One region of the Streptomyces sp. NPDC051218 genome, then DNA from elsewhere that is predicted to be linked to it. Evidence: riboswitches for the same ligand, from Rfam matches in the RefSeq annotation. Region 1 holds a riboswitch; each other region holds the start of a gene.

The links. A riboswitch is a leader RNA that binds a small molecule or an ion and turns the genes downstream of it on or off. The one in region 1 is predicted to bind cyclic di-AMP.
Positions count from the first base shown of each region.
Region 2: linked by a shared signal. The riboswitch ahead of ACIBCK_RS14085 (transglycosylase family protein) and the one ahead of ACIBCK_RS10535 (transglycosylase SLT domain-containing protein) in region 1 are both predicted to bind cyclic di-AMP.
Region 3: linked by a shared signal. The riboswitch ahead of ACIBCK_RS13150 (M23 family metallopeptidase) and the one ahead of ACIBCK_RS10535 (transglycosylase SLT domain-containing protein) in region 1 are both predicted to bind cyclic di-AMP.
Region 4: linked by a shared signal. The riboswitch ahead of ACIBCK_RS26950 (NlpC/P60 family protein) and the one ahead of ACIBCK_RS10535 (transglycosylase SLT domain-containing protein) in region 1 are both predicted to bind cyclic di-AMP.

Region 1 is NZ_JBITEU010000002.1:907,784-915,608, forward strand. Features, by position in the region: gene ACIBCK_RS10525 (carbohydrate ABC transporter permease) at 1-141, shown strand, start outside; gene ACIBCK_RS10530 (carbohydrate ABC transporter permease) at 138-989, shown strand; gene ACIBCK_RS10535 (transglycosylase SLT domain-containing protein) at 1,085-1,810, opposite strand; cyclic di-AMP (ydaO/yuaA leader) riboswitch at 1,816-1,970, opposite strand; gene ACIBCK_RS10540 (hypothetical protein) at 2,676-2,867, opposite strand; gene ACIBCK_RS10545 (benzoate/H(+) symporter BenE family transporter) at 3,301-4,608, opposite strand; gene ACIBCK_RS10550 (helix-turn-helix domain-containing protein) at 4,761-5,330, shown strand; gene ACIBCK_RS10555 (MFS transporter) at 5,363-6,871, opposite strand; gene ACIBCK_RS10560 (winged helix-turn-helix transcriptional regulator) at 6,956-7,405, shown strand; gene ACIBCK_RS10565 (hypothetical protein) at 7,601-7,825, shown strand, end outside.
Region 2 is NZ_JBITEU010000004.1:106,305-114,129, forward strand. Features, by position in the region: gene ACIBCK_RS14070 (DUF501 domain-containing protein) at 1-481, opposite strand, end outside; gene ACIBCK_RS14075 (septum formation initiator family protein) at 521-1,003, opposite strand; gene eno (phosphopyruvate hydratase) at 1,094-2,374, opposite strand; gene ACIBCK_RS14085 (transglycosylase family protein) at 2,602-3,306, opposite strand; cyclic di-AMP (ydaO/yuaA leader) riboswitch at 3,310-3,503, opposite strand; gene ACIBCK_RS14090 (transglycosylase family protein) at 3,686-4,690, opposite strand; gene ACIBCK_RS14095 (cytochrome P450) at 4,827-6,179, opposite strand; gene ACIBCK_RS14100 (nucleoside triphosphate pyrophosphohydrolase) at 6,266-7,276, opposite strand; gene ACIBCK_RS14105 (SurA N-terminal domain-containing protein) at 7,322-7,825, opposite strand, start outside.
Region 3 is NZ_JBITEU010000003.1:484,858-492,682, forward strand. Features, by position in the region: gene ACIBCK_RS13135 (GNAT family N-acetyltransferase) at 1-1,978, opposite strand, end outside; gene ACIBCK_RS13140 (HPr family phosphocarrier protein) at 2,189-2,470, shown strand; gene ACIBCK_RS13145 (GntR family transcriptional regulator) at 2,613-3,299, opposite strand; gene ACIBCK_RS13150 (M23 family metallopeptidase) at 3,513-4,316, opposite strand; cyclic di-AMP (ydaO/yuaA leader) riboswitch at 4,329-4,491, opposite strand; gene ACIBCK_RS13155 (pitrilysin family protein) at 4,712-6,097, opposite strand; gene ACIBCK_RS13160 (M16 family metallopeptidase) at 6,094-7,440, opposite strand; gene ACIBCK_RS13165 (DNA topoisomerase (ATP-hydrolyzing) subunit A) at 7,683-7,825, shown strand, end outside.
Region 4 is NZ_JBITEU010000009.1:250,576-258,400, forward strand. Features, by position in the region: gene ACIBCK_RS26945 (hypothetical protein) at 98-451, shown strand; gene ACIBCK_RS26950 (NlpC/P60 family protein) at 533-1,735, opposite strand; cyclic di-AMP (ydaO/yuaA leader) riboswitch at 1,743-1,900, opposite strand; gene pcrA (DNA helicase PcrA) at 2,144-4,660, shown strand; gene ACIBCK_RS26960 (peptidoglycan DD-metalloendopeptidase family protein) at 4,689-6,308, opposite strand; gene ACIBCK_RS26965 (lipase family alpha/beta hydrolase) at 6,515-7,372, opposite strand; gene ACIBCK_RS26970 (cobalamin B12-binding domain-containing protein) at 7,776-7,825, shown strand, end outside.

The DNA of each region.
Region 1 (7,825 bases):
TACCTCTACTACACGGCGCTGGGACAGGGGCAGAACCTCGGCCTCGGCAGCGCGGGCGCCGTCCTCCTGGCCCTGATCATCGCGGTGGTGACGGTAGGTCAGGCGAAGTGGTTCGGGCTCGGCAGGAAGGAGGCGGAATGAGAGACCACTCGAGGAACGACGCGAGGGTCAGGGCGGGACGCGCGCTGCGGCTCTCGCTGCTCATCGCGCTGGCGTTGCTGTTCCTGATCCCCTTCTACCTCCTCGTGCGCAACGGCCTCTCGTCCGAGAGCGACATCACATCGCCCGAGTGGACCTTCTTCCCCTCCACACTGCGGTGGGGAAACATCGAGGAACTCTTCGACGACACGTCGGTACCGTTCGCCCGCTCTCTGCTCAACTCCTCGCTCATCGCGGTCGCGACGACGCTCGGCACGCTGCTGCTGGCCTCACTCGCCGGCTACGGCCTGGCCCGCATCCCGTACCGCCACGCGAACAAGGTGTTCTACGCGATCCTCGGCACCCTGATGGTCCCGGCCTCCGTCACCTTCGTGCCGACGTTCGTCCTGGTGTCCTCGCTCGGCTGGGTGTCGACGCTGCGCGGTCTGATCGTCCCGACCCTGTTCTCCGCGTTCGCGTGCTTCATCTTCCGGCAGTACTTCCTCGGATTCCCACGGGAGTTGGAGGACGCGGCGCGTGTCGACGGGCTCGGTTACTGGCGCACGTACTGGCGGGTGGTCGTGCCCAACTCCAGGCCGGTGTTCGCGGCGGTGGGCACGATCGTCTTCATCGGCGCGTGGAACTCGTTCCTGTGGCCGCTGGTCATCGGCCAGGACCGTGACGCGTGGACGGTGCAGGTGGCTCTGTCGTCGTTCACCACATCGCAGGTGATCAGACTGCACGAACTCTTCATCGCGGCCGCCGTGTCGATCGTGCCGTTGCTCGTGGTGTTTCTCTTCTTCCAGCGGTGGATCGTGGCGGGGGTGGAACGCTCGGGCATCGACGACTGACACCACCGCATCGTGCAGGCCTGAGCCCCGGACACCTGGCGGGCCGGGGCTCAGAGCGGAAGAAGGGCGAGGGGCCGGATACGCGGCCGTGCGGCCTAGTACGGGCCGTTCACGTTGTCGATCGAGCCGTACCGGTCGGCCGCGTAGTTGCACGCGGCGGTGATGTTGGCGACCGGGTCGAAGCTGTCCAGCGAGGTGCCGGGCACGTGGTAGGCGTCGAACGTGGGCGCGATGACCTGCAGGAGCCCCTTGGACGGGGTGCCTGCGGCAGCGTTGACGTCCCAGTTGTTGGTGGCCAGCGGGTTGCCGGAGGACTCGCGCATGATGTTGCGGTGGATGCCCTCGTACGAGCCGGGGATGCCGCGCTGGGCCATGATGTCGAGCGATTCCTTGATCCACCCGTCGAGGTCGTTCGTGTACGCCTTCTTCGCCGGGGCGGAGGCGGGCTCGGCGGCGGACGCGTCCTTGCGCTCGGAGCGGTCCGCTCGCTCGGCGGGGGCCTTCTCGCCGAGGGTGAGCTTGAGGCCGGGGTGGATCAGGGCCGGGTTGCCACCGAGGGCGTCACGGTTGTCCTGGTACAGCTTCTTCCAGCCGCCGCTCAGCGAGTGCTCGCGGACGATCTTGGAGAGGGTGTCGCCCGCGGAGACGACGTAGGTCTTCGGGGCGGCGGCGGGCTTCGCGGCCGCGTCAGCCGGCGCGGCGGTGGCGGCGGTCGCGCCGAGAACCGGGAGTACGAGCACGGCCCCACCCGTGCCCGCGGCGGCGAAGCCCCGGCTGAGCGAGCTGGACTTGGGACGGCGGTGCTTACCCTTTGCAGGCATGACGAAATTCCTCTCCGTCGCCTACGAGGTGAGCTGTCGGGTTCGGACGGGAGATGTCCGGTCGCACAGCACGTGCGACTTCACCCCTAGCCGTTCCGCAATGCGGATCGGCGGCTTACCTGGGTCCCCCGCTCCTGCCGAGCGTCAGTGATTGATGGGAAGGGTTTCCGGACAGCGGCAGGATTCGGCGTTCCATCCGGATTGAGGTGACGTTAAGCGAGAAAGGCCGGACGGAACAAGGGCGGAATTCAATTAGGGAATGCGAGAGTCCCGCCCTCGCCGAGAGGGACCGCGCTCCTCCAATGATCGAATAGCCCCAACTTTCTTTGCGGAGAACGAAAGCGCGCCGATCTGTCTCCCTCGGACCCTGGGCGGTCGATGTGACCTATTCCACTGAATGGGAGAGGGGTGGGAGGGGAGTCGCGCGCGGTTTGGATCGCGCCATTTCGTGCTAGGGCTGCGCAATACGGGACAGGCTTTATTTGCGTCATTAACGGTGTGTAGAGGTAATTTATGCGGGCAAGATGGACACGGAGTGTGGGTGATGTTCTGTGCAAAAGGGGCATTTTGTTCATCGGTGGGGTCGATGAAGGTGGTGTCCCGGGCCAGGATGACTTCCTCGTCAGCCCGAGAGATGGCGCGGCAGAACAAAACCCTTTCGGTATCTGGCACTTGCAGGGAGGGCGATTGCGGCACGCGCGCGAGGAGTTCGAGGTGGTCCGCTTTCGAGGAGTTCGCTATCGGCGTTGTCGCTGAGCCAGGCGATGTGGTCTCCAAGAGCGGTCAACGGGTCCAATAAATAGGCCGGTTGTGGGTTTGCGTCCGAGGGCGTAAACGAAACCTGGGGCCGGAAGCGGGCGCGGTGCTAGATGTCGCTGTCTCCGCTGGGTAGTTCGTTGTGGCCCTCGGTCCAGTTGTTGACCCACCCGCACACCCCGCACGCGTAGCGGCCGTTGACGCCCGACACCTGGGTTCCGCACCGGCGGCAGTCCGTCGTGGTGATCTCCTGGGAGTCCAGGAATGCCATGGCCGGCGTATGGGGCCGTTCGGATGTCATGCGCTCGACCCTATCTGTGAGGTTGAGGTGGGCCTGGGGCGGTCATGATCAGGCGTGTGATGCAGGTTCCTCCGAAGCCCTGAGCGCCCTCGCTCAATGCCATTCCGAGCAGGGGAGCTGAGGCGATGACGACCTCAGTGCTGCGGGCCTATTCGCGTTACGGGGAGCCTGAGTTCGGCAGCACGCGGATCGAGTTGCGTCCCGAAGCCGCCCACGTCCCGTTGCTGTACGGGCTCGGAGTGACGCTTCCCGCGATCCAGTGGCACGTCGACGCGGCTACCGAACTCCCGCCCGGCGCAGCATGGTTGGCGTCCCGCGCGGCCTGGCCCCACGGTTGGGCTCGGAGCGACCGGCCAGGCAGGGCTTCGACAGGGCCGGTTGCACATCGAGGCGGTGGCCGACGGACGCTAGGCGGCCTCGGTGTGGTCGGTGTTCACGCTGAGGTTCGCTCGGGCGTGCGCGAGGTTGCCGTGACCGCCTGTGGGGTCTGCTCGGGCTCGAGCGCGGACTCGGGCGAGGGGTCGGGCGAGGGGTCGGGTTCGGGCGCGGATGTAGTGGCTCGGCGCCGACGCCCCGCCGACGCGATGACGCTGGTGAGTACTCCCGCGAGCAGCCCCCAGAACGCGGACCCGATGCCGAGCAGCGTCACGCCGGAGGCCGTGGCGAGGAAGGTGACGACGGCCGCCTCCCTGGACGCGGGGTCCGACAGGGCGGTGGCCAGGGAGGCCTCGATGGTGGCGAGCAGGCCGACCCCGGCGACGGCCAGGACGAGAGCGTGCGGCATCGCGGTGAGCAGCGAGGCGACGGTCGCGCCGAGCAGGCCGACGCAGAGGTAGAAGACCCCTGCCCATGCGGCCGCGAGGTAGCGCCGCCGCCGGTCGGGGTGGGCCCCGTCGCCGGTGCATATCGCGGCGGTCATCGCCGCAAGGTTGATGCCGAACGCTCCGAACGGCGCGAGCACCGTCTGTACGGCGCCCGTCCACGTCAGGACGGGCGAGATCGGTGCCTCGTAACCGGAGCCGCGCAGCACGGCGACTCCCGGCAGATTCTGCGAGGCCATGGTGACGACGAACAGCGGCACACCGACGCTGATCAGTACTTTCCAGTCGAACTCGGGAGCGGTGAACACGGGCTGAGCGAGCGACAGTTGGATGCGTTCCAGGTGCCAGCCGCCGATGAGGACGGAGGCGACGACACCGCCGCCGAGCGCGATGAGCACCGCGTAACGGGGCAGGAGCCGACGCGCGAGGAGATACAGCACGAACACCGGAAACGCGATCGCGAAACTGCCGCCCATCTGGGAGAAGAGCCCCGTCCCGAACTCCAGCAGCACTCCGCCGAGCAGCGCCGAGGCCAGGGGCACCGGGATCCGGTCCATGATCCGCGCGAACCATCCCGTCAGACCGCTCACCATGATCAGTACCCCGCAGAACACGAACGCGCCCACGGCCTTCCCCATGGACACCCCGCTCAGGCTCGTGGCGAGGAGCGCGGCGCCGGGCGTCGACCAGGAGGTGAGGATCGGGGCCTTGTGCCGCAGCGACAGACCCACGCTGGTCACGGCGATCCCGACGCCGAGTGCCAGCATCCAGGAGGAGACCTCCCGGGCGTCCGCACCTGCTGCCCGCGCAGCGGTGAACACGAGGGCAGCGGCGCTGGTCACTCCGACGGTGACCGCGATGAGCCCAGCCGCCAGGGCCGAGGGCGGTGCGACGGCGCGGATGCGGGCGAGCGGGGACATGGGGGCATCACTTCCGGAGGGGGTGAGGTGCAGAGGGGTGGGGGACGGGCGCGAGCGTTCCGTAAACAGATCGTTCTGTTTGTGGAACACTAAGGACGCGGGTGGCGGCAAGTCAAAGCGCCGGTGGGCGCAGGAACGGACGGAACCGGCGGATGGGTCTGAACGACGAGGTGGGGCGCAGGCTGAAACGACTGCGCCAGGACGACGGCCTGTCCCTTTCGGAGCTCGCACGCCGCTCGGGCGTCGGCAAGGGCACGCTCTCGGAACTCGAGACGGGTCGGCGCAACCCCACCCTGGAAACGCTCTACGCCCTGACCACCGCCCTCGGCCGCCCGCTCAGCGCCGTCCTCGACGACCCGGCACCCGGCGTCGCGGCGGGCACGGGCGGAGTCTCCGGCAGCGCCGTCACCGCGGTACTCCTGGAGCGGTACGAGGACGAGGGCGCGGCCACGGACGTCTTCCGCGTCACCATCGCCGATGGCACGACCCAGGAGTCGGCCGCGCACGTCCCGCACACCTCGGAAAGCCTGATGGTGCTCGCCGGTACCGCGGTCGTCGGCCTGCCGGACGCACCACAGATGGCAGGGCCCGGCGGCCATGCCCACTGGCCTGCCGACGTTCCGCACTTCTATAGCGCACCGCAGGGCGAGGTCCAGGGCATCCTCTTCGTCCGATACCCGAAGGGCCCGTCCCTCAAGGACCCTGCCCAGCAAGGGGCTTGAGGGCAGGTGGCCGTTCGTATCGAGCCAGCCGTTCAGTTCTCGTTCGGCGAGGGAACGGTGAGCTCTTCTGCGTTCATCACGGGCGCGCCGGCCGGTGCCGCGACGGCGGAAACCCCGGCGTCCGAGGCCTTCGGGGAGCGCAGGACCACGGCGGCAAGGAGGATACCGAGCACCTCCAGTCCGGCGGCCACGGCGAAGGACACGTGGTAGCCGCCCGTGGTGGCTTCGGCGGGGGTCTTGCCCTCGCCGAGCAATGTGTCGGCGCGATACGCGGCCAGCGCGGCGAGGATCGCCACACCGAGGGCCCCGCCGATCTGCTGCGTGGTGTTGACGAGTCCCGAGGCGAGACCCGAGTCGGCCGGGGTTGCACCGGACATGGCGAGCCCGATGAGGGCCGGGAGCGCGAGGCCTGCGCCGGCACCCAGCAGGAGCACCGACGGCAGGATGTCCACGGCGTAGGAAGCATCCACGGGCACGCGGCCCAGGAGGGCCAGCGCGACAGCGGTGAAGACCATGCCGGAGAGCAGCACGGCTCGCGGACCGAAGCGGCTGATCAGCTTCGCGGAGCAACCGAGCGAGATCACGGCGATGACGACGGGGCCCGGCAGGTAGGCCATGCCGGTCTTGACCGAGCTGTAGCCCGCCACCGACTGCAGATACAGGGCGAGCAGGAACTGGAAACCGAACAGGCCGGCCACGAACAGGAACATGACTCCGTTGGAACCCGACAGATAGCGGGAGCGGAACATCCGTAACGGCAGCAGCGGAGTGCCCGCCTTGGCCTGGCGCAGCACGAATCCGGTGAGCAGTACGAGCGCGAGGGCGCCGTATCCGAGGGTTCCGGCGGACCCGAGACCGTCGCTCTCGATCTTGTTGATTGCGTACACGACCAGCATCAGGCCCGAGGTCACCAGGAACGCACCCACCAGGTCGGCACCGGTGCCGAACCCGAGGCCCTGGTCGGGCTCGATGAGACGGACGGCGGCGACGAGAATGACGACTCCGATCGGCACGTTGATGAAGAAGATGGAGTTCCAGCCGACCGCCTCGGTGAGGACACCGCCGGCGATGACGCCGACGGAACCCCCTGCGGCGGCGACGAAGCTGAAAATGCCGATGGATGTGGCCTGTTCGCGGGGTTCTTGGAACATCGTCACGATCATGCCCAGGGTCACGGCGCTCGCCATGGCACCTCCGACGCCCTGGACGAACCGGCCGCAGATCAGCAGTTCCTGACTGCCCGCAAGCCCGCAGAGCAGTGACGCCGCCGTGAACAAGGTGATGCCGGCCAGGAACATCCGCTTGCGGCCGAGCAGATCGCCGAGCCGGCCCGAGAGCAGCAGGAGCCCACCGAACGCGATCATGTAGGCATTGACGAGCCAGGCGAGGTTCGACCGGGTGAAGTCCAGTTCCCTGCCGATCGTGGGTAACGCCACGGTGACGACGCTGCCGTCCAGAATGATGATCAGAGTCCCCGCGCAGAGCGTGTACAGCGCCAGCCGGCGTTTCCGCTCGGTCGGGGCGGCCGTGTCGGCAGCCATGAGTGACCTTCTCTCTCAAAGGGAACGACTTGTTACTGGGCTCATCATGTGTGACTCTCAAGTGCCGTGGAAGGAGGCACTTTTATGTCCCAGAGGAACAGCGCTGTGACCGCGAAGGTGCGGGCGAAGGCCGTCGACCGCGCCGTGGAAAACAAGGACTCCGCCTCCGCCGATCACGAGCGGACTGCGTGCACGGTGCTCCGGGTCCTTGAGCGGGTCAGCGGTAAGTGGGCGATCGGCATCCTGCTGGAGTGCGCGCACGGGCCTCGCCGGTTCACCGAGCTGGAGCGCGCGGTCAAGGGCATCAGCCGCCGCATGCTGACGCTCACGCTGCGCAATCTGGAGCGTGACGGCCTGCTGATCAGGACGGTCTACCCGGTGGTGCCGCCCAAGGTGGAATACACGGCGACACCGATGGCCCTGGAGCTGTACGAGTCACTGGTGGGCCTCGCCCAGTGGGCCGAGCGCCACCGATCCGCCATCGCCGACGCACGGGTGGAGTACGACCGGGGCGCGGTCGACCCCGTCGTGTGAGTTGTGAGAGGTCGTGTGAGCGACTGCCTGCCGCATGACCCGCCTCGCGCCTTAGCCGGAACGGACCGGCGCGCAATGCGGCACGGCGTGCTCCGGTGCGCCTGGCTGCGCCCCGACGCAATCGCTGGACCCGGCCGGTGTGCGTCGGGAGGGTGGGGGGGAGAAGCTCGTAGCTTCCCCTGCGAAGGAGAGCCCGTGATCCACATCAGCGAAACGCTCGTCCTGCAGACCGTAGAGGACTTCCTGACGCCCGAGGAGTTGTCTCAGCTCCGCAAGATCATGGACGACGAGCAACACACCACCGGCTGGACGCCCCGTTTCCAGGCCGAAGTCGTCCGCGCCCCCGCATCTGCCCAGGAACTCCTGCGGCACGCCACCAACCGCGCCCTGCCCGCCATCCAACGCGCCATGCCGTCCATC
Region 2 (7,825 bases), on a different contig from region 1:
CCAGGGAGTGGCCGACCAGGACGTGCAGGCACTTCACGCGGTCCGGCATGCCACCCGCGCTGGGGAAGCCCTCCAGGACCTCGATGGCGTCACGGCGCGCGATGTAGTCCTCGTGCGCCTTGCGGTACGCGGCGGCGAGATCGGGGTCCGTCTTCAGCCGCTCCGACATCTCCTTCATGACGCCGTTGGCCTCAAGGGTGCCGATCGCGGACGCGGCCCGCGGGCACGTCAGGTAGTACGTCGTCGGGAACGGCGTACCGTCCGGCAGGCGCGGCGCCGTCTCGACGACGTCCGGCTGCCCGCACGGGCAGCGGTGGGCGATGGCCCGCAGGCCGCGCGGCGGACGGCCGAGCTGCTGCTTGAAGGCCTCGACGTCGGCGTCGGTGGGCTCGGTGCGCGGGGTGGTCGGCGGACCAGAAGGGGCCGGCGCGGAGCGCTGTCCGTGAGGGGCGGTGGCCGGGTGACGGGGGGGCGTTTCCATGCCTGTCTTTCGATCGGTTCCGTAGAAGTTCTGTGGGGCTCAGCCGTCGTCGGCCGGGCGGTCCGCCTTGTCGACGCCGTCCCAGACGTTCGAGTACCAAGGCCTGGCGGCGGCCCCCTGGTCGGTGCGCTGCTTCTGCGCCGCCTCGGGGTCGATCACCGTGTAGCCGGTCTCGCCCGGCATCACGTAGTGCAGCCGGTCCCGGATGCGCTGCTCCGCGTACGCGTCGTCCCGCCAGCGGGCCTTCTCGTCCCGCAGCTTCTCGACGTTCTCGCGGCGCTCGGCCTGCTCCTTGCGCTGGTCGGCGATCTCGGCGCGCTGGGAGACGTACTGCCTTATCGGGTAGGCGAGCGCGACGACCAGCGAGCAGAGCACGAGCGCCAGGAGCGCGGCGCGTCCCGTGAGCCGGGAGCGGCGCGCCTGGCGCTTGGTCTGCGAGCGGTAGACACGCTCCGCGGTCTGCTCGCCGAGCAGCCGCAGTCTGGTCGCGGTGGAGAACCGGTCGCGGTCCTTCACGGCCATGTGTGCCGCCTCCCCGATACGTACGTACGTCCCCGCACACGGTACGGGACCGAGTACGGGGACGTAGGTAACTACTCAGGGCAGCTGAGCTCAGCCCTTGAAGCGGGGGAACGCGGAACGGCCGGCGTAGACCGCCGCGTCGTCCAGGATCTCCTCGATGCGGAGCAGCTGGTTGTACTTGGCGACGCGCTCGGAGCGGGCCGGGGCGCCGGTCTTGATCTGGCCGCAGTTGGTGGCGACGGCGAGGTCGGCGATGGTGACGTCCTCGGTCTCGCCGGAGCGGTGCGACATCATGCACTTGAAGCCGCTGCGCTGCGCCATCTCGACGGCGTCGAGGGTCTCGGTCAGCGAGCCGATCTGGTTGACCTTCACCAGGAGGGCGTTGGCCGACTTCTCCTCGATGCCACGGGCCAGGCGCTCGGGGTTGGTGACGAACAGGTCGTCGCCGACGAGCTGCACCTTGTCGCCGAGCTTCTCGGTGATGACGTTCCAGCCGGCCCAGTCGTCCTCGAACAGCGGGTCCTCGATGGAGACGAGGGGGTACGAGGAGACGAGCTCCTCGTAGTACTCGGTCATCTCGGCGGCCGAGCGGGACTTGCCCTCGAAGGCGTACGAGCCGTCCTTGTAGAACTCGGACGCGGCGACGTCGAGCGCGAGCGCGATCTGCTCGCCGGGGACGTAACCGGCCTGCTTGATGGCCTCGAGGATGAGGTCGAGCGCGGCGCGGTTGGAGTCCAGGTTCGGGGCGAAGCCGCCCTCGTCGCCGAGACCGGTCGAAAGCCCCTTGTCCTTCAGGACCTTCTTCAGCGTGTGGTAGACCTCGGTGCCCCAGCGCAGGGCCTCGGAGAACGACTCGGCGCCGATCGGCGCGATCATGAACTCCTGGATGTCGACGTTCGAGTCGGCGTGCGACCCGCCGTTCAGGATGTTCATCATCGGAACGGGCAGCAGGTGCGCGTTCGGGCCGCCGAGGTAGCGGAACAGCGGCAGGTCGGAGGCCTCCGACGCGGCGTGCGCGACGGCGAGCGAGACGCCGAGGATGGCGTTGGCGCCGAGCGAGCCCTTGTTGTCGGTGGCGTCGAGGTCGAACATCGCCTGGTCGATCAGGCGCTGCTCGGTGGCGTCGTACCCGACGAGCTCCGGGCCGATCTGCTCGATGACGGCGAGGACGGCCTTCTCCACGCCCTTGCCCTGGTAACGGTTGGGGTCACCGTCACGGAGTTCGATGGCCTCGAAAGCACCGGTGGACGCACCGGACGGAACGGCGGCACGACCCGTGCTGCCGTCGTCGAGGCCGACCTCGACCTCGACCGTGGGGTTGCCTCGGGAGTCCAGGATTTCCCGGGCTACGACGACGTCGATGGACGGCACGAGCATCTCCTTCTGGGATGTGACGCGGGTACGCGAGGCGTTGGCCTCGCGGACACGAGCCTAACCGGCTCCCGGGCAACAGCCAGCCGAGCGACCGTCCTGTGGACAAACCGAGAGCGAAATGTTTACGAACGGAACAAACATACCCCGCCCCGGTGCGTACGGGGGATACGCGCACCGGGGCGGGGTGGACCCGTGGGGGCGGGGCCGGGAACAGCGGCTACTGCCTAGCTGAGGTGGAGCTGCTGGCCCGGGTAGATCATGTCGGCGTTGTCGATGATGTCGCCGTTGAGCTTGTACACCTTGTGCCAGCCGCCCTTGACGTCCTTGGCATCGGCGATCTTGGAGAGGGTGTCACCCTTCTTGACCTTGTACTCGCCGTCGCCCTTCTTGACCGTCTCGCCGGTCGGGGTCTCGACGGTCTTCTTGGACTCGGTCTTCGGAGCCTCGGCCTTGGGAGCGGCCTGCTGCGGCTGCTCGGTCTGCGGCGTGGGCTGGCTCTTGGGCTGCTCCTGGGTCTGCTGCGGGGCGCTCTCCTGCGCACCGCCACCCTCGTTGGAGGCGCTGGAGAGGCCGACGCCGCAGCTCGGCCAGGCACCCTTGCCCTGGCCCGCGAGGACCTTCTCGCCGATCTCGATCTGCTGGGCCTTGGAGGCCTTGTCGGCGGTGGGCGCGTACTTCGTGCCGCCGTACGCGGACCAGGTGGACGACGAGAACTGCAGGCCGCCCGTGTAGCCGTTGCCGGTGTTGATGGACCAGTTGCCGCCGGACTCGCACTGGGCGACGGCGTCCCACTCGGAGTTGGTCGCGGCGGAGGCCGAGCCGGCCGCCATCAGCGGGGCGGCGACGGCGACGCCGGTGACACCGGCGAGCGTGGCGACGCGAGTGGCCTTGGACGCGCGGCGGTGCTTGCCCTTGCTGGAAAACAGCATGAGTGATCCCCTCACCGACGCCTGCGAGGTGAGCTGTCGGGTTCGGGCCGATGAAGTTGCCCGGCCGCACTTCCTGAGTGCGACTTAACCCCTAGCCGTTCCCGTCCGTCTGCCCGCCTCGCTCTCGCGAGGCGTTCAACGGCCGGGCCCGGCGCAAACCTTGGGTCCCCCGCTCCTGCCTACGGCGCATGACGCGACGACTGTTCCCGAACGGCCGTTGGCAGGACTCGGCGTACCGACCGGCGGGGCCCGCTGTGGCGAGCGGTCACGACCGTAGTCATGCGATCGCCGGAATTTCAAAGACGATCAGGGCTTCTGAGACCCATGTCTCACTTGCGCCAATTGGGACAACGAGCGCAAAGCGACTCGCCAACTACCCCTACTTTTCGCCCAAATCGAGGCTCTGACCGGGCAGGATGAGATCGGGGTCGGAGCCGACCGACTGCTCGTTCTCGGCGTACAGACCGGCCCACCCGCCCTGCACGTCGTGCTCGTCGGCGATGGTCCAGAGGTTGTCTCCGGAGCGGACCGTGTACGTCCCCTCGGAGCCGTCCTCCTTGCGCTCGTCGCCACGGGAGGCGTGCCGGCCCGAGCCCTCGCGAGGGGCGTCGGCGGACGGCTTGTCGTCCGCGCTGTCGCCGCGGTGGCGGCCTTCGCCCTCGCCGGTGGAGGGGGTGGGGGCGGGCGAAGTCTCATCGTCGGGGCCGGACTTGTCCGTGTGTCCCGACTCGGGCGAGTTATCCGCCTTGCCGTCTTCGTCGTGATTCTTGTCTCGTGACGCGTCGTCGGCGGCGGGCTTCTCGGACGGCTCGGCGCTGTCCGAGGAGTCGGCCGACCCGCTCGGTGACGTACTCGGCTCGGGCGAATCGCCGGAGTCCTTCGTGTCCGACGGCTTCGACGACTCCGGCGATTCCGACGACCCGTCAGAGTAGTCGGAGCCGGAGGGGTCAGAGGGGTCCGCGGGGATCGTCGTGATCGGGGCACCCGGGTCGACGTCGGCGGCCGCACCGTCCTGGGTGAGGCCGGCGATCGGCGCGCAGCTCGGCCAGGCCTCGGGCCCCTGGTCGTCGAGGACCTTCTCGGCGACGGATATCTGCTGCGAGCGGCTGGCCTGGTCGGCGCTCGGCGCGAAGTCGAGGCCGCCGTAGTCCTCCCAGGTCTGCTGGGAGAGCTGGAGCCCTCCGTAGTAACCGTTGCCCGCGTCCGCGCTCCAGGACGCGCCGCTCTCGCACTCCGCGAGCTTGTCCCACGTGGCGGTGTCCGCCGCGCTCGCGCTGGTGGCTCCGAGCAGCGGGATGGCGATGGCCGATCCTGCGACTCCTGCCGCGACGATCAGGGCCGGGGCCTGGCGGGGGCGTCGGTGACGACCATTGCCGGAGAGCATGCGGTTGCCTTTCGCGTGACTGGAGCGACGACTGCGGCACGGGATGCCGAGTCGTCGGTGAACGTAGCGGCAGTCGAACGCTTGTCACAAGTCGATGCAGCGGAGATCACGTGAAAGTCACAGTCCTGACGGTTCGTCAGCTAAACGTCGTTCCAGGTGCCGAATCTTTGCTCTTCTGTGCGGGTGTGAACTCCACGGGCAGCGTGCGCAGTCCGCGCATGATGAGCCCGCCGCGCCACCTCAAATCACCAGGTTCTGCCGCAAGGCGCAGGTCAGGGAGGCGGCGCAGGAGCGTCGCGAGCGCGGCCTGACCCTCGAGCCTGGCGAGGGGCGCGCCGAGACAGTAATGAATGCCATGGCCGTAGCCGAGGTGTTGGTTGTCGCGGCGGGAGAGGTCCAGCGTGTCCGGCTGAGCGAATCGCTCGGGGTCGCGGTCGGCGGCGGCGAGGACGACCAGGACGGGGTCGCCGGCGGCGATGTCCTCCCCGCCGATCGTCAGCGGCTCGGTGGCGAACCGCCACGTGGCGAGTTCGACGGGACCGTCGAAGCGGAGGAGCTCTTCGAGGCCGGTCTCCAGGAGCCCGGTGTCGCCGTCCCTGAGGGAGTCCTGGAGGCGCTCGCGCTGCTCGGGGTGGGTGAGGAGGGCGTAGGTGCCGTTCCCGATGAGGTTGACGGTGGTCTCGAACCCGGCGAAGAGAAGGATGAACGCCATCGCGGCTGCCTCGTTCTCCGTGAGGTGCTCGCCATGGTCGGAGGCGCGGATGAGTCCGGAGATGAGGTCGTCGCCCGGTTCGAGGCGCTTGCGGTGGATCAGCTCGGCGAGATAGCCGCGCATCTTCTTCACGGAGCGGGCCACCCCGCCCCTCGGCCCTCCCCCGTGGCGGATCATCATCCCCGCCCAGTCGCGGAAGTCGTCCTGGTCCTCGCGGGGCACGCCGAGCAGGTCGCAGATCGCGTAGATGGGGAGCGGGAAGGCGAAGTCGTGGATGAGGTCGGCTTCCCCCTTCTCCACGAACTGGTCGATGAGCTGGTCGGTCAGCTCCTGCACGCGCGGCGCGAACTCGGCGACGCGGCGGGGCGTGAAGGCCTTGGAGACGAGGCGGCGCAGGCGGGTGTGGTCCGGCGGGTCGATGTTGAGCAGATGCGTCATGAGGTTCGCACTGCGCTCGCCGGGGATGCCGGTCTTGCTCTTCGCGTCCGAGGGCTCGCCGTGATGGGCGGGATTCTTGCTGAGCCGCGCGTCGGCGAGCGCCCGCTTGGCATCCCCGTACCGGGTGACCAGCCAGGCCTCCACACCACTGGGCAGCCTGGTCCTGTGCACAGGCGCGTTCTCGCGGAGCCAGGCGTAGGCGGGGTAGGGGTCGGTGGCGAACTCCCATGTGAAGAGTTCTGGTGCGACGGGCCCCTGGGCCTCGGGCACGGGGGTGTGCGCCCCTGCGGGGCAGGCTGCGGGGGTGTCTCCTGCGGGGGCGGGCGGCTGGTCTTGCATGGGGTCGACGTTATCCCGGCGTCCGGTGGCGGGTTCCGGCCCCGGGGTCCTCGTGGCCCTCATCACCGGCTCCGCCGAGTTCGTCCTCAAACGCCGGACGGGCTGGTACTCCCCTGTGCCTCGTGGCCGCCCTCCGCCGCCAGCACCGCATCCCGGTAAGCCCGTGCCGCCGCCCGCAGCGCTGCCTCCGGGTCCACGCCCTCCGCCTCCGCGCGCAGGGCGAGCGCGAGGAGTTCGTAGCCGATGCCTTCCCCTGAGGGGAAGGGGACCTCAAGGCCCGCCGTCCGTACCCGAGAGGCCAGCTTCGACGCCAGTGCCAGGCCCGGCTGGCCCAGGGGGATTCCCTCCGTGACCGACGAGCGCTGCTTCTCCTCGGCCTTCGTGCGGAGCCAGTGCGCCTTCACGTCCTCCGGGGTGTCCGCCGAGTCGTCGCCGAACACGTGCGGGTGGCGGTGGATCAGCTTCTCCACGATCGTGCCCGCCACGTCGTCCACGGAGAAGGGGGACTCGTCGTCCTCCTCCGCGATGCGGGCGTGGAAGACCACCTGGAGCAGGACGTCGCCGAGTTCCTCCCGCAGCTCGTCCCTGTCGCCCTCCTCGATCGCCTCGACCAGTTCGTACGCCTCCTCGATCGCGTACTTCGCCAGGCCCTTGTGCGTCTGCTGGGACGACCACGGGCACTCGACGCGGATCTGGTCCATGACCTGGACGAGGTCCAGAAGCCGCGCGCCCGGCAGGTCGTAGGACGCCGGGAGCAGCTCCAGGTCGGGCATCGCGACGCGGCCCGAGCCCGCGAGCCTCGCCAGGCCGTCCGTCAGGGCGCTGTCTCCGTCGGCCGTGGCGATGACGATGACCGTGCGATCGCCGGCGCAGGCGTCCACCAAGTCCTGGGCCGAGGGCGACGCCTGCTCCACCCGTACGCCCGCCTCACGCAGATACGGCAGCTGAGGGTGCTCGGCGTCGGCGCACAGGACCTCGTCGGCGCCGTGCAGGGCCTGCCACGCGGGCCAGGAGAGGAGGCCGGGGGCCACCCGGTGGCTCGTGGTGAGGAGGATGACGCGGCCGGGGGCGTCGGCCTGAGGCGTGGTTGCGTTCACCCGTCGAACGTAACGCACGCCGCCGACGGCCCCCGACCCACGGCCTTACGCCTGCTCGGGGCCCGCCGCGCCGCCTCCGGATACCTCGCGCACCCACGGCGTCTTGGAATCCGCGCGCTTGCTCTTCTGCACGTCCCACGTGCCGTAGCGCGGGTTCAGGTCCACGCCCAGCTTCTTGGACGCCTTGGAGAGTTCCTTCCAGAAGACCGCCTGGCCCTTTGGCGCGTTCATGTCCGCGCCCAGTTTCCTGGCGAGCTTCTGGGCCTCGATCTCCGTGCGGAGGCTGTTCTCCAGCTGGGACGGGGCGACGCTGTACTGCTGGAGCCAGCCCTGTTCGAGCTGCTTCTTGCCGCCCGCCTGCTGTTCGAGGCCCGCTCTCATCCGCTGGATGTCGCGGCGCGACACGTCGACGCCGGCGTCGACCGCCGCCTGGTGCAGCACCTTGTCGAGGACCATCGTGTGCAGCGTGCTGCGGGTGAGGCCGCCGGACTTGGCGATGGCCTGCTCGTACTGCTGCTCGTCCGGGATCGCGGCGCGCTGCGCGGCGCG
Region 3 (7,825 bases), on a different contig from region 1:
CGGCGGGGTAGGCGGGGATCCGATGGGCGGGGTCCGGCACCGCCGTCGTCGTCTCCACGGTGGGCAGGCGTCCCGCGGATGCGGGGGGAGCAGGGGCATCGGGCCTGGTGCGGGTCGCGGCAGCCAACGCTTCGGCGAGGCCGCCGAGTTCCACGTGCACCACGGCTACCGGCTTCGCCGGGCACCCGGCGGCCGCCGCCCGCAGCGCGGCGGCGAGCTCCTCGCCCTCGGGCGACCCCGTGGCCCCGTCCTCCCCCACCCAGGGGATGGCCGTGACGATCACGGAGTCGCAGGCGTCGTCCGACAGCGCCTCGGACAGCGCGGCCCGGAAGTCGCCCGGGGTGGCCCCGGTGGTCAGATCCACCGGCGGCAGCGGCCGAAGCCCGTCGGCGATACACGCGTCGTACGTGAGGAGCCCGAGCGACTCGGAGTTCCCGAGGATGGCCACCCGGGGCCCGGACGGCAACGGCTGCCCCGCGAGCAGCAGCCCCGCGTCCACCATCTCGGTGACGGTCTCGACCCGGATGACCCCCGCCTGGCGCAGCAGCGCCGACACCGTGGCGTGCGGAAGCCGCGTGGCCTGTACCGCGTGTCCCGTGGGCGCGATCCCGCTGTGCCGCGCCCCCTGCACCACCACCAGCGGCTTCGCGGTCGCCGCACGCCGGGCGAGCCGGGTGAACTTACGCGGGTTGCCGATGGATTCGAGGTACATGAGGGCGACATCGGTGTCCGGGTCCTCGTACCAGTACTGGAGGACGTCGTTGCCGGACACATCCGCGCGGTTGCCCGCGCTCACGAAGGTCGACAGGCCCGCGCCACGCCGGTGGAGTCCGGAAAGCAGCGCGATGCCGATCGCGCCGGACTGGGTGAAGAGACCGATCCGGCCGCGCTCGGGAGGATGCGGGGCGAGCGACGCGTTGAGCCGCACGTCCGGCGACGTATTGATGACCCCGAAGGCGTTCGGCCCGAGGATACGCGTGCCGTACGACCGCGCCTGACGCACCAGTTCGCGCTGCCGCTCCCGCCCTTCGGGACCGCTCTCCGCGTACCCGGCGGAGATCACGACGAGCCCGAGCACCCCGCGCTCACCGCACTCGGCGACGGCCTGCGGCACCCGCTCGGCGGGCACGGTGACGACGGCGAGCTCGACGGTCTCGTCGATGTCCCGCACGGAGCGGTACGCGGGCACTCCGTCGACCTCGGCGCCCTCGCCCTCCTCGAAGTCGAACGCGCTGTTCACCGCGTACAGCCGCCCCGTGAAGCCCGCCTCGCGCAGGTTCCGGAGCACGCTGCGCCCCACGCCGCCCTGCGTGCGCCCGACGCCGATCACGGCGACCGACTTCGGCGTGAGCAGCCGCTGCACCGATCGCGCCTCGGCCCGCTGCTCGCGGGCGCGCTGCACGGCGAGGGAGCGGTCGGTGGGCTCCAGATCGAATTCGAGACGTACGACGCCGTCCTCGAAGCTGCGCTTCTGCTGGTACCCCGCGTCCGTGAAGACCTTGATCATCTTGGTGTTGGCGGGCAGCACCTCGGCGGCGAAGCGCCGGATGCCGCGCTCCCTGGCCACCGCCGCGATGTGTTCGAGGAGGGTGGAGGCCACTCCCCTGCCCTGGTGGGCGTCCTGCACGAGGAAGGCGACCTCGGCCTCATCGGCGGGTGCGCTCGCGGACATGCCGCGTTCATCGATGCGGTCGAAGCGGACGGTGGCGATGAACTCACCGCCCACGGTGGCCGCCAGACCCACCCGGTCCACCTGGTCGTGATGGGTGAAGCGGTGCACGTCCTTGGCGGACAGGCGGGGGTAGGGCGCGAAGAAGCGGTAGTACTTCGACTCGTCCGAGACCTGCTCGTAGAAGCTGACCAGGCGGTCCGCGTCCTCGGCAGTGATCGGCCTGATCCGGGCGGTGCCTCCGTCACGCAGGACGACGTCGGCTTCCCAGTGGGAGGGGTATGCGTGCCGGTCCGACGGGGTCTGCATGGGCCCAGAGTACGGGTCGCGGCGGCGCCATGGCCGGGGCAGGCTAGGAGACGTCGAAGGCGGGACGAGGGCCCCGCGGCACGAGGACGTACGGTCGACGGAGGACGGACCATCGGTCGGCACGGTACGGACGATCGGCCGGCGGAGCACTCGCGACGGCATGAGACACTGGTCTAGACAACTGTGAGACATCTGGAAGGGCAGCAACACATGGCTGAGCGCCGCGTCAACGTCGGCTGGGCCGAGGGCCTTCACGCCCGACCCGCCTCCATCTTCGTCCGCGCGGCCACCGCCGCCGGCGTCCCCGTGACGATCGCCAAGGCTGACGGCAACCCCGTGAACGCCGCCTCCATGCTCGCGGTGCTCGGCCTGGGCGCGCAGGGTGGCGAGGAGATCACCCTCGCCTCCGACGCCGAGGGCGCGGACGCCGCTCTCGACCGTCTGGCGAAGCTGGTCGCGGACGGCCTCGAGGAGCTTCCCGAGACCGTCTGATAAAGACTGTTACTCATACGCCGAAGGGCCTGCCCCGAAATAGGGGTGGGCCCTTCAGTGTTTTCTTTCCGCTATTCGGGCAGCAGAAATAATGCCCCGCCCAATAGCACTTCTATGCACTTCTTTGTATACGGCGCCTTTGTTAAAGGCGCAGACCCGCTGTGTTTACGGAAGGTTGCGAACCCCTCACGCCGGAGAGCTGGCGCACGAACCGCGGCCGGTGCGCGGCTGCCGTCCGCTCCGTGTGCTGCGCGGTGAGCGCACGGGCCCGCTCCGCGTCCCCGCGGGCGACCGCGTCGACTATCGCGGCGTGCTCCGCCCAGGCCTCCGCGGGGGCGGCCGACGCCTCGACCACGTACATCCAGGCGATCTTGTGCCGGAGCTGGGTGAGCAGTGCCGTGAGGCCGGGGCTGCCGGACGCCTGGGCGAGCGTCTCGTGGAACCAGCCGCCCAGGGAACGCAGATCCTCGCTCCGGCCGCGCCTCGATCGCTCCTGGCCGAGCCTGACGAGGCCGCGCAGGACCTTCAGGTGCGCCTCCGTGCGGCGCTGTGCGGCGCGGGCCGCGCCCAGCGGCTCCAGGAGCGCGCGGACCTCCAGGAGGTCGGCAGCGTCCTGTTCGGTGGGCTCGGCGACACACGCGCCCGCGTGCCGGCGCGTGACGACGAAGCCCTCGGCCTCCAGGGTGCGCAGGGCCTCACGGACGGGGACGCGGGAGACCCCGTAGCGGCGCGCGAGCAGTTCCTCGGTGAGCCGGCCGCCCCGTTCGTAGACACCGGAGACGATGTCGTCCCGGATGGCCGTGCATACCGAGTGCGCGGGAATGCGCATGACTGACCTCCGCCTTAATCCCCGCGAAACGCGGTCTGTCGACGCCTGTTCGGCGACTCTATTGCAGAGCCGCCGAATTTCCGATGGTCGGCCGAAATCCGGGGATACTTTTGGCCAACGGAGATACGGGAACGGCGAAAGCCCCGGCTCTCGACGAGCCGGGGCTTTCGGTGAATCAGGTGCGCTTCGTGCGACCGCCTTGGATCTCCGGGATCAGACGTTGACGCCGTGCGAGCGGAGGTACGAGACGGGGTCGATGTCCGTGCCGTAGTCCGCGCCGGTGCGGGCCTCGAAGTGGAGGTGCGGGCCGCTGGAGTTGCCGGTGGAGCCGGAGAGGCCGATCTGCTGGCCCGGAGTGACCGCCTGGCCGACCGTGACACCGAGGGACGACATGTGGCCGTACTGGGTGTACGTGCCGTCGTTCATCTTGATGACCACGTTGTTGCCGTAGGCGCCGCCCCAGCCGGCCTCGACGACGGTGCCGGAGCCGACCGCGTGGACCGAGGTGCCGGACGCGGCGTGGAAGTCGACGCCGGTGTGACTGCCGGAGGACCACATGGCGCCACCGGTCTGGTAACCCGTGGAGATGGACGAGCCGGTGATCGGCGACACGTAGCTGTTGAGGCGCTTGCGCTCGGCCTCGCGCGCGGCACGCTCCTTGGCCTCGCGCTCCTTCTTGGCCTTGGCCTTCGCCTCGGCCTCGGCCTTGCGCTTGGCCTCCTCGGCCTTCTTCTTGGCGGCCTCTTCGGCCTTCTTGGCCGCTGCGGCGTCGTCGGCGGCCTGCTGCTGGGCAGCGGCCTGCGCGTCGACGCTCTGGGCGAGCGAGTCGCCCACGGAGATCGCCTGGGTGAGGCCGGTGTGCTGGGGAGTCACCGCGTCGTCGGCGGCGAGCGCCGGAGCGGCCAGGCCTCCGATGACACCGGTGGTGGTGAGGGCGGCGACGCCCGCCACGTTCGCGGTCGTACGCGTGAGGCGGCTCGGGCGACGGTGCTTCCCGGTGGCACGGGTGAACGCCATGAAGCGGCTGATCCTTTCCTTCCTTCTCGCCTACCGGGTTAGCTGACGGGTTCGGAGCAGGAAGGTCTCCTACGAGTCCCTCACCTCACGGCGAGGTTCCCGATTCACCCCAAGGGACATGTGGGTCCCCGGCTCCCCTGGCTCGCGCCGTACGGGGACTCGGCGATGACTGTCCGGTGCCGCGGGCGCGGCGTACTGCATGACGAACAGCCGGACCAGACGCTAAGCGGGTCATCTTTCAAACGACAAACGGATCAGAGCTTTTGTAGCGCACGCCACAGGTCAGACACGTAACCTCCATACTAATTCGGACATATGAGGACCCCAGCAGCGTTTTCCCGCCACTGGGGTCCCGATATGTCCTGACTATCACTCAGTTCAGGCGCACCCCGCACTCACCCCGTGACCACACTCACTTCACCGATGCCGAGCGCCCTGACGGGCTCCTCGATCTGCGACGCGTCTCCCACGAGCACCGTCACCAGACGGTCCACGGGGAAGGCGCTCACCACGGCGGCGGTGGCCTCCACGGTGCCGGTCTCGGCCAACTGGCGGTACAGCTGGGCCTGGAAGTCGTCCGGCAGGTGCTGCTCGACCTGGTCGGCGAGGGTGGCCGCGACGGACGCCGCCATCTCGTACTTGAGCGGGGCGACGCCCACCAGGTTCTGCACGGCGACGTCGCGCTCGGCGTCCGTGAGGCCGTCGGCGGCGAGGGTGCGCAGGACCTTCCACAGGTCGTCGAGGGCCGGGCCGGTGGACTCGGTGTCCACGGAGCCGCTGATGGCGAGCATCGCCGCGCCGCTGCCGTCCGGAGCGGAACGCAGGACCTGGGCGAACGACCGTACGCCGTAGGTGTATCCCTTCTCCTCGCGCAGGACGCGGTCCAGGCGTGAGGTGAGGGTGCCGCCCAGGCAGTACGTGCCGAGCACCTGCGCGGGCCACACGCGGTCGTGCCGGTCCGGGCCCACGCGGCCGATGAGCAACTGCGTCTGGACGGCTCCCGGGCGGTCCACGATGACGACACGTCCGGTGTCGTCCGCGGTCACCGGGGGCACCGGACGCGGCTCGGCGGTGCCACCCGTCCAGGCGCCGATGGTGTCGGCGAGGACGGCGTCCAGGTCGACGCCGGTCAGGTCGCCCACGATCACGGCGGTCGCCGTCGCGGGACGCACGTGCTTCTCGTAGAAGGTGCGCACCGCGGCCGAGTCGATGGCCGTGACCGTCTCCTCGGTGCCCTGGCGGGGGCGCGACATGCGGGAGGTCGCCGGGAAGAGCTGCCGGGACAGCTCCTTGGCGGCGCGGCGCCCCGGGTTCGCGGCCTCGTGCGGGATCTCGTCCAGGCGGTTGCGTACGAGGCGTTCGATCTCGCTGTCCGCGAAGGCGGGAGCACGCAGGGCGTCGGAGAGCAGGCCGAGCGCCTTCGGGAGGCGCGAGAGCGGGACTTCGAGGGAGACACGGACGCCGGGGTGGTCGGCGTGCGCGTCCATGGTGGCGCCGCAGCGGTCGAGTTCGGCGGCGAAGTCCTCGGCGGAGTGCTTGTCGGTGCCTTCGTTGAAGGCCCTCGCCATGATGGTGGCGACGCCGTCCAGGCCCGCGGGCTCTGCTTCGAGCGGGGCTTCGAGGTGGACCTCCACGGCGACGACCTGCTGGCCGGGGCGGTGGCAACGCAGCACGGTGAGGCCGTTGTCCAGGGTGGCGCGCTCGGGCGCGGGGAAGGCCCACGGCCGTGCGGTGCCCGCCTGGGGCTGCGGGTGGAACTGCATCGTTGCGGCCTCGCTCACTTCGCCGCCTCCTCTTCGTCCTCGTCGGTGGCTTCGTCGGCCTCGGGGGCGATGGGCTCGTACACGAGCACCGCGCGGTTGTCGGGGCGCAGGCGGGCAGCCGCGGCCGCCTTGACCTCTTCGGCGGTGACGTCCAGGACGCGCTTGACGGCGGTGAGGGCGAGCTGCGGGTCACCGAACAGGACGGCGTACCGGCACAGTTCGTCCGCGCGGCCGGAGACCGTGGAGAGGCGGTCGAGCCACTCGCGCTCCAGCTGCGCCTGGGCGCGCTCCATCTCCTCGTCGGTGGGGCCCTCTTCCGCGAAGCGGGCGAGTTCCTCGTCGACGGCGGCCTCGATGACCGGGACCTCGACGTCGCCCGACGTCTTCACGTCCAGCCAGCCGAGCGAGGGGGCTCCGGCGAGCCGCAGCAGGCCGAACCCGGCCGCCACGGCGGTGCGGTCGCGGCGCACGAGACGGTTGTAGAGGCGGGACGACTCGCCGCTGCCGAGGACCGTGAGCGCCAGGTCGGCCGCGTCGCACGCGCGCGTGCCGTCCTCCGGGAGGCGGTAGGCGGCCATCAGGGCGCGGGCCGGGACCTCTTCCTCGACGACCTCGCGCAGCTCCTTGCCGATGATGTCGGGCAGCGAGCCGTCACGCGGCGGCTGCTTGCCGTCGTGCGAGGGGATCGACCCGAAGTACTTCTCCACCCAGGCGAGGGTCTGCTCCGGGTCGATGTCGCCGACGACCGACAGGACCGCGTTGTTGGGCGCGTAGTACGTACGGAAGAAGTGCCGCGCGTCCTCAAGCGTCGCCGCGTCCAGGTCGGCCATGGAGCCGATCGGGGTGTGGTGGTAGGGGTGGCCCTCGGGGTACGAGAGGGCGGTCAGCTTCTCGAACGCCGTGCCGTACGGAACGTTGTCGTAGCGCTGGCGGCGCTCGTTCTTGACGACGTCCCGCTGGTTCTCCATGGATTCTTCGTCGAGCGCGGAGAGCAGCGAGCCCATGCGGTCGGCTTCCAGCCACAGGGCCAGCTCGAGCTGGTGTGTGGGCATGGTCTCGAAGTAGTTGGTGCGCTCGAAGCTCGTGGTGCCGTTGAGCGAACCGCCGGCGCCCTGCACCAGCTCGAAGTGGCCGTTGCCCTGCACCTGCTTCGACCCCTGGAACATGAGGTGCTCGAAGAGGTGCGCGAGGCCCGTACGCCCCTTGACCTCGTGGCGCGAGCCGACGTCGTACCAGAGGCAGACCGCGGCGACCGGGGTCAGGTGGTCCTCGGAGAGCACCACGCGCAGGCCGTTGGCCAGCCGGTGCTCGGTCGCTGTCAGGCCGCCGGAGCCGGCCTCGGCTGTGGCCGTGTGACCCATGGGCATGTACGTCCCTTCGATCGCGAAAAGCTGGAAATTCTGCCAGTCCTGCCACTGTATGCAAGCGTGCTGACAACCGGCGAAGTTCCCGCTCCGCGCTCGGCGTAGTCGTGGTCGAAGTCCGGGTCGTGGTCGGCGTTGTCAGTGGGACAGTCCACAATGGTCGGCGTCAGATCCCGTTGATGGTCGGCGTCAGATCTTGTTGATGCCCTGGCAGACACCGAGAAGGAGCCGCAGCAGCGATGGCCCGCCGCAGCACGAAGACCCCGCAGCCCGACGAGTCGTTCGAGGAGAAGATCCTCGACATCGACGTCGTCGACGAGATGCAGGGCTCCTTCCTCGAGTACGCGTATTCGGTCATCTACTCGCGCGCCCTGCCGGACGC
Region 4 (7,825 bases), on a different contig from region 1:
CGGACCGGCGCCCTTCGCATCGGCGCGTGACCGATGCGGTGCTCGGGACCCACCTGGCTACGGGGCGGTGATAAGGCCCCGGCTAGGCTCCGGAACCATGGACGTTCTCACCCATCTCTTCGTCGGCCTGCACATCATCGGCATCGCCTCCCTCCTGGGCGGCTTCCTCACCCAGATGAAGCAGATGGGCCAAGGCACGGCCCGCTTCAGCCCCGCGATGCTGCACGGCGCGCTCACGATGCTCGTCACGGGCGTGATCCTGGTGGGCCTGAACCAGGCGGACGACAACCCCGTCAACAACATCAAGATCGGCATCAAGATGGCCGTCCTGATCGTGATCCTCGCGCTGGTCTACGTGAAGCGCGACGAGGAGAAGGTGGACAAGGGGATGTTCGGCGCCGTCGGGTTGCTGACCGTCGTGAACATCTTCATCGCGGTCCTGTGGACCTGACGCCACCGACGAGAAACGGCCCTCCACGCGCGCGTGGAGGGCCGTTTCTCGTGAGGGTGTGACGGAGCGAGGGTGTGCCGGTTACGCGGGGCGGACCACGCTGTGGATCGGCATGTAGTAGATCGACTCGACGCGGACGTTCGCACCCGGCTTCGGGGCGTGGATCATCTTGCCGTCGCCGATGTAGATCCCCACGTGGCTGATGTCGTCGTAGAAGAAGACCAGGTCACCCGGCTTGGCATCGGCGGTCTTCACGGTCGAGCCGACCTTCACCTGGTCCCACGTCGTACGCGGCAGGGAGATCCCCGCGGCCTTCCACGCGTCCTGGGTGAGCCCGGAGCAGTCGTAGGAGTCGGGGCCTGTGGCGCCCCACACGTACGGCTTGCCGATCTGGGCCTCGGCGAAGTTGATCACCTTCGCGGCCTTCGTCGCGTAACCGCTGTCCGTGTCACCGGAGCCCGCGCCGGAGCCGGTGCCCGAGCCCGTGTCCGAACCGGAGCCCGCGTCAGGGGTCTCCTTGTCCTTCTCGCGCTCCTTGGCCGCGGCCTCTTCCGCCGCCTTGCGCTTGGCCTCCGCCTCGGCCTCCTGCTTGCGGGCCAGCTCGGCGGCCTTGCGCTTGGCCTCTTCTTCCTTCTTCTTCTCGATCGCCGCGAGCCGCGCCTTCTCCTCGGCCGTCAGATCCGAGAGCAGCGTGCGCGCCTGGCCCAGCTTCTTCTGGACGGTCTTCTTGCTCGTCTTGAGCTCGTCCCGCGAGTCGCTCAGCGTCTCCAGGCTCTCGGCTGCCTTCGTACGCTGCTTCGTCGCCGAGGCCTGCTGCGTCTGGTAGTCGTCGACCGCCTTCTTCTGGCGCGCGGTCAGCCGGTCCGACAGGTGGTTCTGGGCGAAGTACCCCTGCGGGTCTTCGGCGAGCATCATCGTGGCGGTGTCGGAGACCCCGCCGGTGCGGTACTGGGCCGCGGCGAACGTGCCCAGCTCCTGGCGGGCCTCGTTCAGCTTGTCGGTGCGCTCGGCCACATCGTCGAGAAGGGTGTCGACCTTCTTGCGCTGCTTGTCGGTGCGCTCCTTGACCGAGTTGTACTTCTGGGTGGCCACACCCGCCTGCTGGTAGAGGTCGTCGACCTTCTTCTGCACCTCTTCGAGGCTGGGCTTCCCGGGCGCGGACGGTGCCGCCTGCGCGCTCTGCGACAGGAGGGCCACGGAGGTCAGGGCCGCCGTCGTGATGCCGAGGGCGGGGGCGGTGCGTAGGCCGGCAATGCGGGTCCGCGGCTTGCGGTGCGACGCCAAGGGAGGCGACTCCTTCCGTAGACCGCCTACCGGGTTAGCTGTCGGGTTCGGGCGGGTGGTTCCGGAAGGTTGCCCTACAGTCCCGTACTTCGTACGGGACCGATTCACCCCAAGTTCATCGTGGGTCCCCGGCTCCGAGGAGATCGAACTCGGCGGAGGCCACCCGTTCCCGGCGGGGTTCGCCGGTGGGAGTACGAGCAGCCCGCGGAGCACGCTAGCCAACTCGTGTGGCCCGTGTGAAGGTTGATGTTCGATATGCCCGATACGTTTTCGTTACTTTACGAAGCTCTTGACGCGCGCACGTCGTGCCGAAGCGGAGAGTTACCGTCCGCGAGCGGGGCGTAAGCGGAGTGACGTGACCGGAACCCGGGGCGGGTTGTCAGTGGGGCCGCCTAGACTCGGGAGGCGATGAGCAGCCTCTTTGATGACAGCTTCCTGGCGGACCTCCAGCCCTCGCGGGCCTCGGAGGGGGAGCCCCCGCCGCCGCCCGAGGACAGTGCGCCGGAATCCGTTCCGCATGATCTGTTCGACGGGAAGTTCGACGCGCCCGTGCCCCGGGACGCGCACTACCGCGGCGGCGCCCCCCGCCCCGTGCTGGACCCGGCCGCCCTGCTCGACGGGCTGAACGAGAACCAGCGCGCGGCCGTCGTGCACGCGGACTCCCCGCTGCTCATCGTCGCGGGCGCCGGCTCCGGCAAGACCCGGGTCCTGACGCACCGCATCGCGTATCTCCTGGCCGAGCGGCACGTGCACCCGGGACAGATCCTGGCGATCACGTTCACGAACAAGGCCGCGGGCGAGATGAAGGAGCGCGTCGAGCAGCTCGTCGGGCCGCGGGCCAACGCGATGTGGGTGTCGACGTTCCACAGCGCGTGTGTCCGCATCCTGCGCCGCGAGTCGAAGAAGCTCGGCTTCACCTCGTCCTTCTCGATCTACGACGCCGCGGACTCCAAGCGGCTGATGGCGCTGGTCTGCCGCGATCTGGACATCGACCCGAAGAAGTTCCCGCCGAAGTCCTTCAGCGCCAAGATCTCGAACCTGAAGAACGAGCTGATCGACGAGGAGGCCTTCGCCGGGCAGGCCGCCGACGGCTTCGAGAAGACGCTCGCCCAGGCGTACGCGATGTACCAGTCGCGACTGCGCGAGGCGAACGCCCTCGACTTCGACGACCTGATCATGACGACGGTCCACATGTTCCGCGCGTTCCCGGACGTCGCCGAGCACTACCGCCGCCGCTTCCGCCACGTGATGGTCGACGAGTACCAGGACACCAATCACGCCCAGTACGCCCTGGTGCGCGAGCTGGTCGGCCCCTCCGGAGGCGAGGGGGACGACCCCGCCGAGCTGTGTGTCGTGGGTGACGCGGACCAGTCGATCTACGCCTTCCGCGGCGCGACGATCCGCAACATCCTCCAGTTCGAGGAGGACTACCCGAACGCGACGACGATCCTCCTGGAGCAGAACTACCGCTCCACGCAGACGATCCTGACCGCGGCCAACGCCGTCATCGAGCGCAACGAAAGCCGCCGCCCCAAGAACCTGTGGACCAACGCGGGCGCGGGCGCCGGCATCACGGGTTACGTCGCCGACACCGAGCACGACGAGGCGCAGTTCGTCGCCGACGAGATCGACCGGCTCACCGACGCGGGCGACGCGAAGGCGGGCGACGTCGCGATCTTCTACCGGACGAACGCGCAGTCCCGTGTCTTCGAAGAGATCTTCATCCGTGTCGGCCTGCCCTACAAGGTCGTCGGTGGCGTCCGCTTCTACGAGCGCAAGGAGGTCCGGGACGTCCTCGCGTATCTGCGGGTGCTCGCCAACCCGGAGGACTCCGTCCCGCTGCGGCGCATTCTGAACGTACCGAAGAGGGGCATCGGCGACCGCGCGGAAGCGATGATCGACGCGCTCTCGCAGCGCGAGAAGATCTCCTTCCCGCAGGCGCTGAAGCGCGTCGACGAGGCGTACGGGATGGCCTCCCGCTCGGCCAACGCCGTCAAGCGGTTCAACGTGCTGATGGAGGAGCTGCGGACCGTCGTCGAGTCCGGCGCGGGCCCCGCGGTGGTCCTGGAGGCCGTGCTCGAACGCACCGGGTATCTCGCCGAGTTGCAGGCCTCGACCGACCCGCAGGACGAGACACGCATCGAGAACCTCCAGGAACTGGCAGCCGTGGCGCTGGAGTTCGAGCAGGACAGCGGCGAGGCCACTGCTGGAGGCGAGGGGGAAGGCGAAGGGGAGACCGAGGGCGAGGAGGCCGCGGCCACAGGCGTGTCCGGCACGCTCTCCGAGTTCCTGGAGCGGGTCGCGCTCGTCGCCGACTCGGACCAGATCCCGGACGAGGAGGACGACGGCTCCGGAGTCATCACGCTGATGACGCTGCACACCGCCAAGGGCCTCGAGTTCCCGGTCGTCTTCCTGACCGGCATGGAGGACGGCGTCTTCCCGCACATGCGTGCCCTCGGGCAGGTAAAGGAGCTGGAGGAGGAGCGCCGCCTCGCGTACGTGGGCATCACGCGCGCGCGTGAGCGGCTCTATCTGACGCGGTCCTCGATGCGCAGCGCCTGGGGACAGCCCTCGTACAACCCGCCCTCGCGCTTCCTGGAGGAGATCCCGGAGGTTCACCTGGACTGGAAGCGGAAGGGTTCCGTCGGCGCACCGGCTTCCTCCGGGCCCGCGGCCTCGATCGCCTCCTCCTTGTCGTCCTCGCGCTCGCGCACCGGGGGCGCGCAGGGCTTCGCCACGCGCCGTACGTCGGAGAAGCCGGTGGTCGCGCTGGCCGTCGGGGACCGGGTCACGCACGACCAGTTCGGTCTCGGGACCGTGGTCGGTGTGAAGGGGACGGGCGCCAACGCCGAGGCGACGGTGGACTTCGGAGACCCGAAGCCGAAGCGGCTCCTGCTGCGGTACGCACCGGTGGAGAAGCTGTAACGCCCAACCCCGCGGGGGGCGGCCGGAGTTACGTCGGGTCGAGGCCGTGGCTGCGCAGCCACGGCAGCGGGTCGATCGCCGAGCCGCCGCCGGGGCGCACCTCGAAGTGCAGGTGCGGTCCGGTGGAGTTGCCGGAGTTCCCGGAGAAGGCGATGGGGTCGCCCGCCTTGACGGGGCCGCTGGAGACCTTGTGCGTGGAGAGGTGGCAGTACCACGTCTCCGTGCCGTCCTTGGCGGTCACGATCGCCATGTTGCCGTAGGCGCTGTTCCACTTCGTGGAGACCGTGCCGTCGGTGGCGGCGAGCACCTCGGTGCCGTACGACACCGGGAAGTCGATGCCGGAGTGCGCGGACATCCAGTTGATGCCCGCCTGGCCGTAGTACGCGCTCAGGCCGTGCTGCTTCACCGGCAGCGCGAACTTGGGGCGCAGGCGCTCCTTGCGCGCGGCTTCCTCGGCGGCCTTCTTCTCGGCGGCGACCTTCTCCGCCTTGAGGTCGATGCGCTCCTGGGTGCGGCTCGCGCGGTCGGCGAAGTCACCGGCGTCCGCGGAGAGGTTAGCCAACTGCGTGTCGAGCTTGTTGTTGGCGGCCGATGGCTGAACCGACGCGGGGTCAGGGGCCGATGCCGCCTGCGCCTCCTTCTCGTCACCGCCGAAGTCACCCACGGAAGCGGCGGCGATACCCGCGACGCCCATCACACAGGCGGAGGGCACGGCGACGGTGAAGAGCGCGGAGCGCTTGGCGGGGGAGCGGCGACGGGCCCGCGAACGGGAGCCGTGCGAACGGTCCATGACCGGCGGCTCGCCGTCACCCGCGGCGCCCCGGCGGCTCGGCTCGACCGGACCGAGTGCATCGGCGGGAGCCTCGTCGGGGGTGAACTCGTGTTCGGCGGAGGTCGGTTGGGCGTAGGCCTCGGGGGAGTGTGACTCGGAGAGGTACGGATCGACCGCGTAGGCCCCGGTGTCGTAGGGCGAATGTTCGTACGGGTCGGCCTCGTACGTGGCGGCCGCTCCGGGCGTGTCCTGATCTTCGTACGTCCCGAGGGGATCGTTCGTGACCAGCGTCTCGTGCGTCCCTGTGGCCCCGTACGTCATGTCCTGGCCGCCGGAGTTCCACGCGGTCGCGTCGTACGTGCCGGTGTCGAAGGCCTGGGTCTCCCACTGGCCGGTCTGCTGCGGCTGGTTCCAGGCGGTGGCGTCCCACTGGCTCGTTGCTTCGAGGCCGCCGGGCTGTGCGGGGATGTCGGCGGCGAGATGCTGATAACCGCCGGTCGACCACATGGCGCCGGTGTCGTAACTGCCGGTGTCGTAGCTGCCGGTCTCGTAACCACCGGTGTCGTACGCGGCTTGGTGCTGCGCGGCGTACGGGTCGTGGTTCAGCGTCTGCTGCGTCCCTGTGGTGGACCACTGGCCGGTGTCGTACGAACTGCCGGGCATGTCACCGAAGAGGGGGTCGGCCGCGAAGCTTCCGGTGTCCGGTCCTGCGGTCGCGTAGCCGCCTGTGATGTCGAGGCTTCCTGTGGCGTAGCCGTCGTACCCGGCGTAGGCGCCGTGCTCGGTGCCCTGCAGGTCATACGCCGCGTAGGGCGCATAGTCGGCAGGTGCCGAGGCCGGGGGTGTCGAGCTCCCCGACGGGTGACGGTCGTTCACCAACTTCTCTTTCGCCTCGGCAGCAGGGGCAGAGCAGTGCGGCGACTGTACCCGGCGGTATGCGGGCGCGACAATCTTCGCCAGGTTTCACGCTCTCAGGAAACGGGCATTCGGCCGTCTTTCGGCGGACTGCGGGCACAGCTTTGGCCCTGCGTTCGAGCTCCGTTCGATGAATTGTCTTCCCTGCGCGGTGCGAAAGCTGCTCCTCAGGCCACGGTCAGTCCGTTCTCGGCACCTGTCGCGGCGGTCCCCGGAGCGGGCGGATCGAGGGCTTGGCGGATCCCGGCGGCGACCGCGGGGTGCACGGACAGGGCGAGATGACCGATACCGGAGACACGTACGTTCTGTGCGTCCAGGTCGGGGTGGTTGACGCAGGCGGTCTCGAGTGGGGCCATCAGCTGGTCCAGATCGCTCCAGAAGCTCACGAAACGGGTCCGGCAGCCCGGTGCGGGCTCGCGCAGCTCCTCGATCAGGTCGGAGCCGGGGCGCATCTGGCGCACGATCGGATGCGCGTCGGCCAGCGGCACCACCCGCGTGCCCCCGTGCGGGGTGCCGAGGGTGACCAGCGTGCGGACGCGCTCGTCGCCGCCGAGGCGCTGCGCGTAATAGCGGGCTATCAGGCCGCCGAGACTGTGCCCGACGATGTCCACCCGGTGGTGGCCCGTGCGCTCGCAGATCTCCTCTATGTGGCGGCCGAGCAGCTCGGCGGCGGTGCGAATGTCGCAGGTGAGAGGGGAGTAGTTGAGGGACTCCACATGCTGGCCGCCGTGCTGGGCCAGGGAGCGGCGCAGGAGGACGAAGACCGAGCGGTTGTCGATGAAGCCGTGCAGGAGTACGACCGGAGGCCGGCTCTCCGCGGGGAGGCGAGGGGCGGCGTCGGGAGGCGGCAGTTCGGCGATGATCCGGCGTTCCTGGGCGATGCCCGAGGGGTAGAGGAGGAGGTGTCCGGCAAGGATCGCCACCTCGAGAGCGGTCGCCTTCAGCAGAGCCATGGAGAGCCCCGCCAGTCTGGCGGGCAGCTGGAGGCAGGGCGGGCGAAAGGGCAGGACCCTCGTGATGGTCATGGTCGACCTCCCGGTCGGCACGCGGGAGGACGGCTCTGTCCCCCGTGTGCCCGTAGTGGGGAGGCGTGGCGGAGGTCGTACGACGGTGCTCCGTCGGCGCCGGTGGCTTCCCGCAGGCCGGCGCGATCGCCGATGCGCCGCGTCACCACGGCGTGCGGCTGACGGCGTGGTGCCACGGTGACCTCGTTGCGGCTCCCCTTGCGCGCTCCCGGAGCGGTCCAAATGCCGCTTAATACGGGAGCGGCGCGCAGTGAACGTGTCCCATCGTGTGATTTCCCCCTCGCTCTCCACCGTGAAACTGCCCGGTGCGAGATGCTGGAGATAACGTTCGTTCACTTCCCCGGCCGGTGCGGCACGGGGTGCCAGTGCTCGGACAGATGGATATCGGTACATGGAGGCAGTGATGGGTGTGGCAGCCGGTCCGATCCGCGTGGTGGTGGCCAAGCCGGGTCT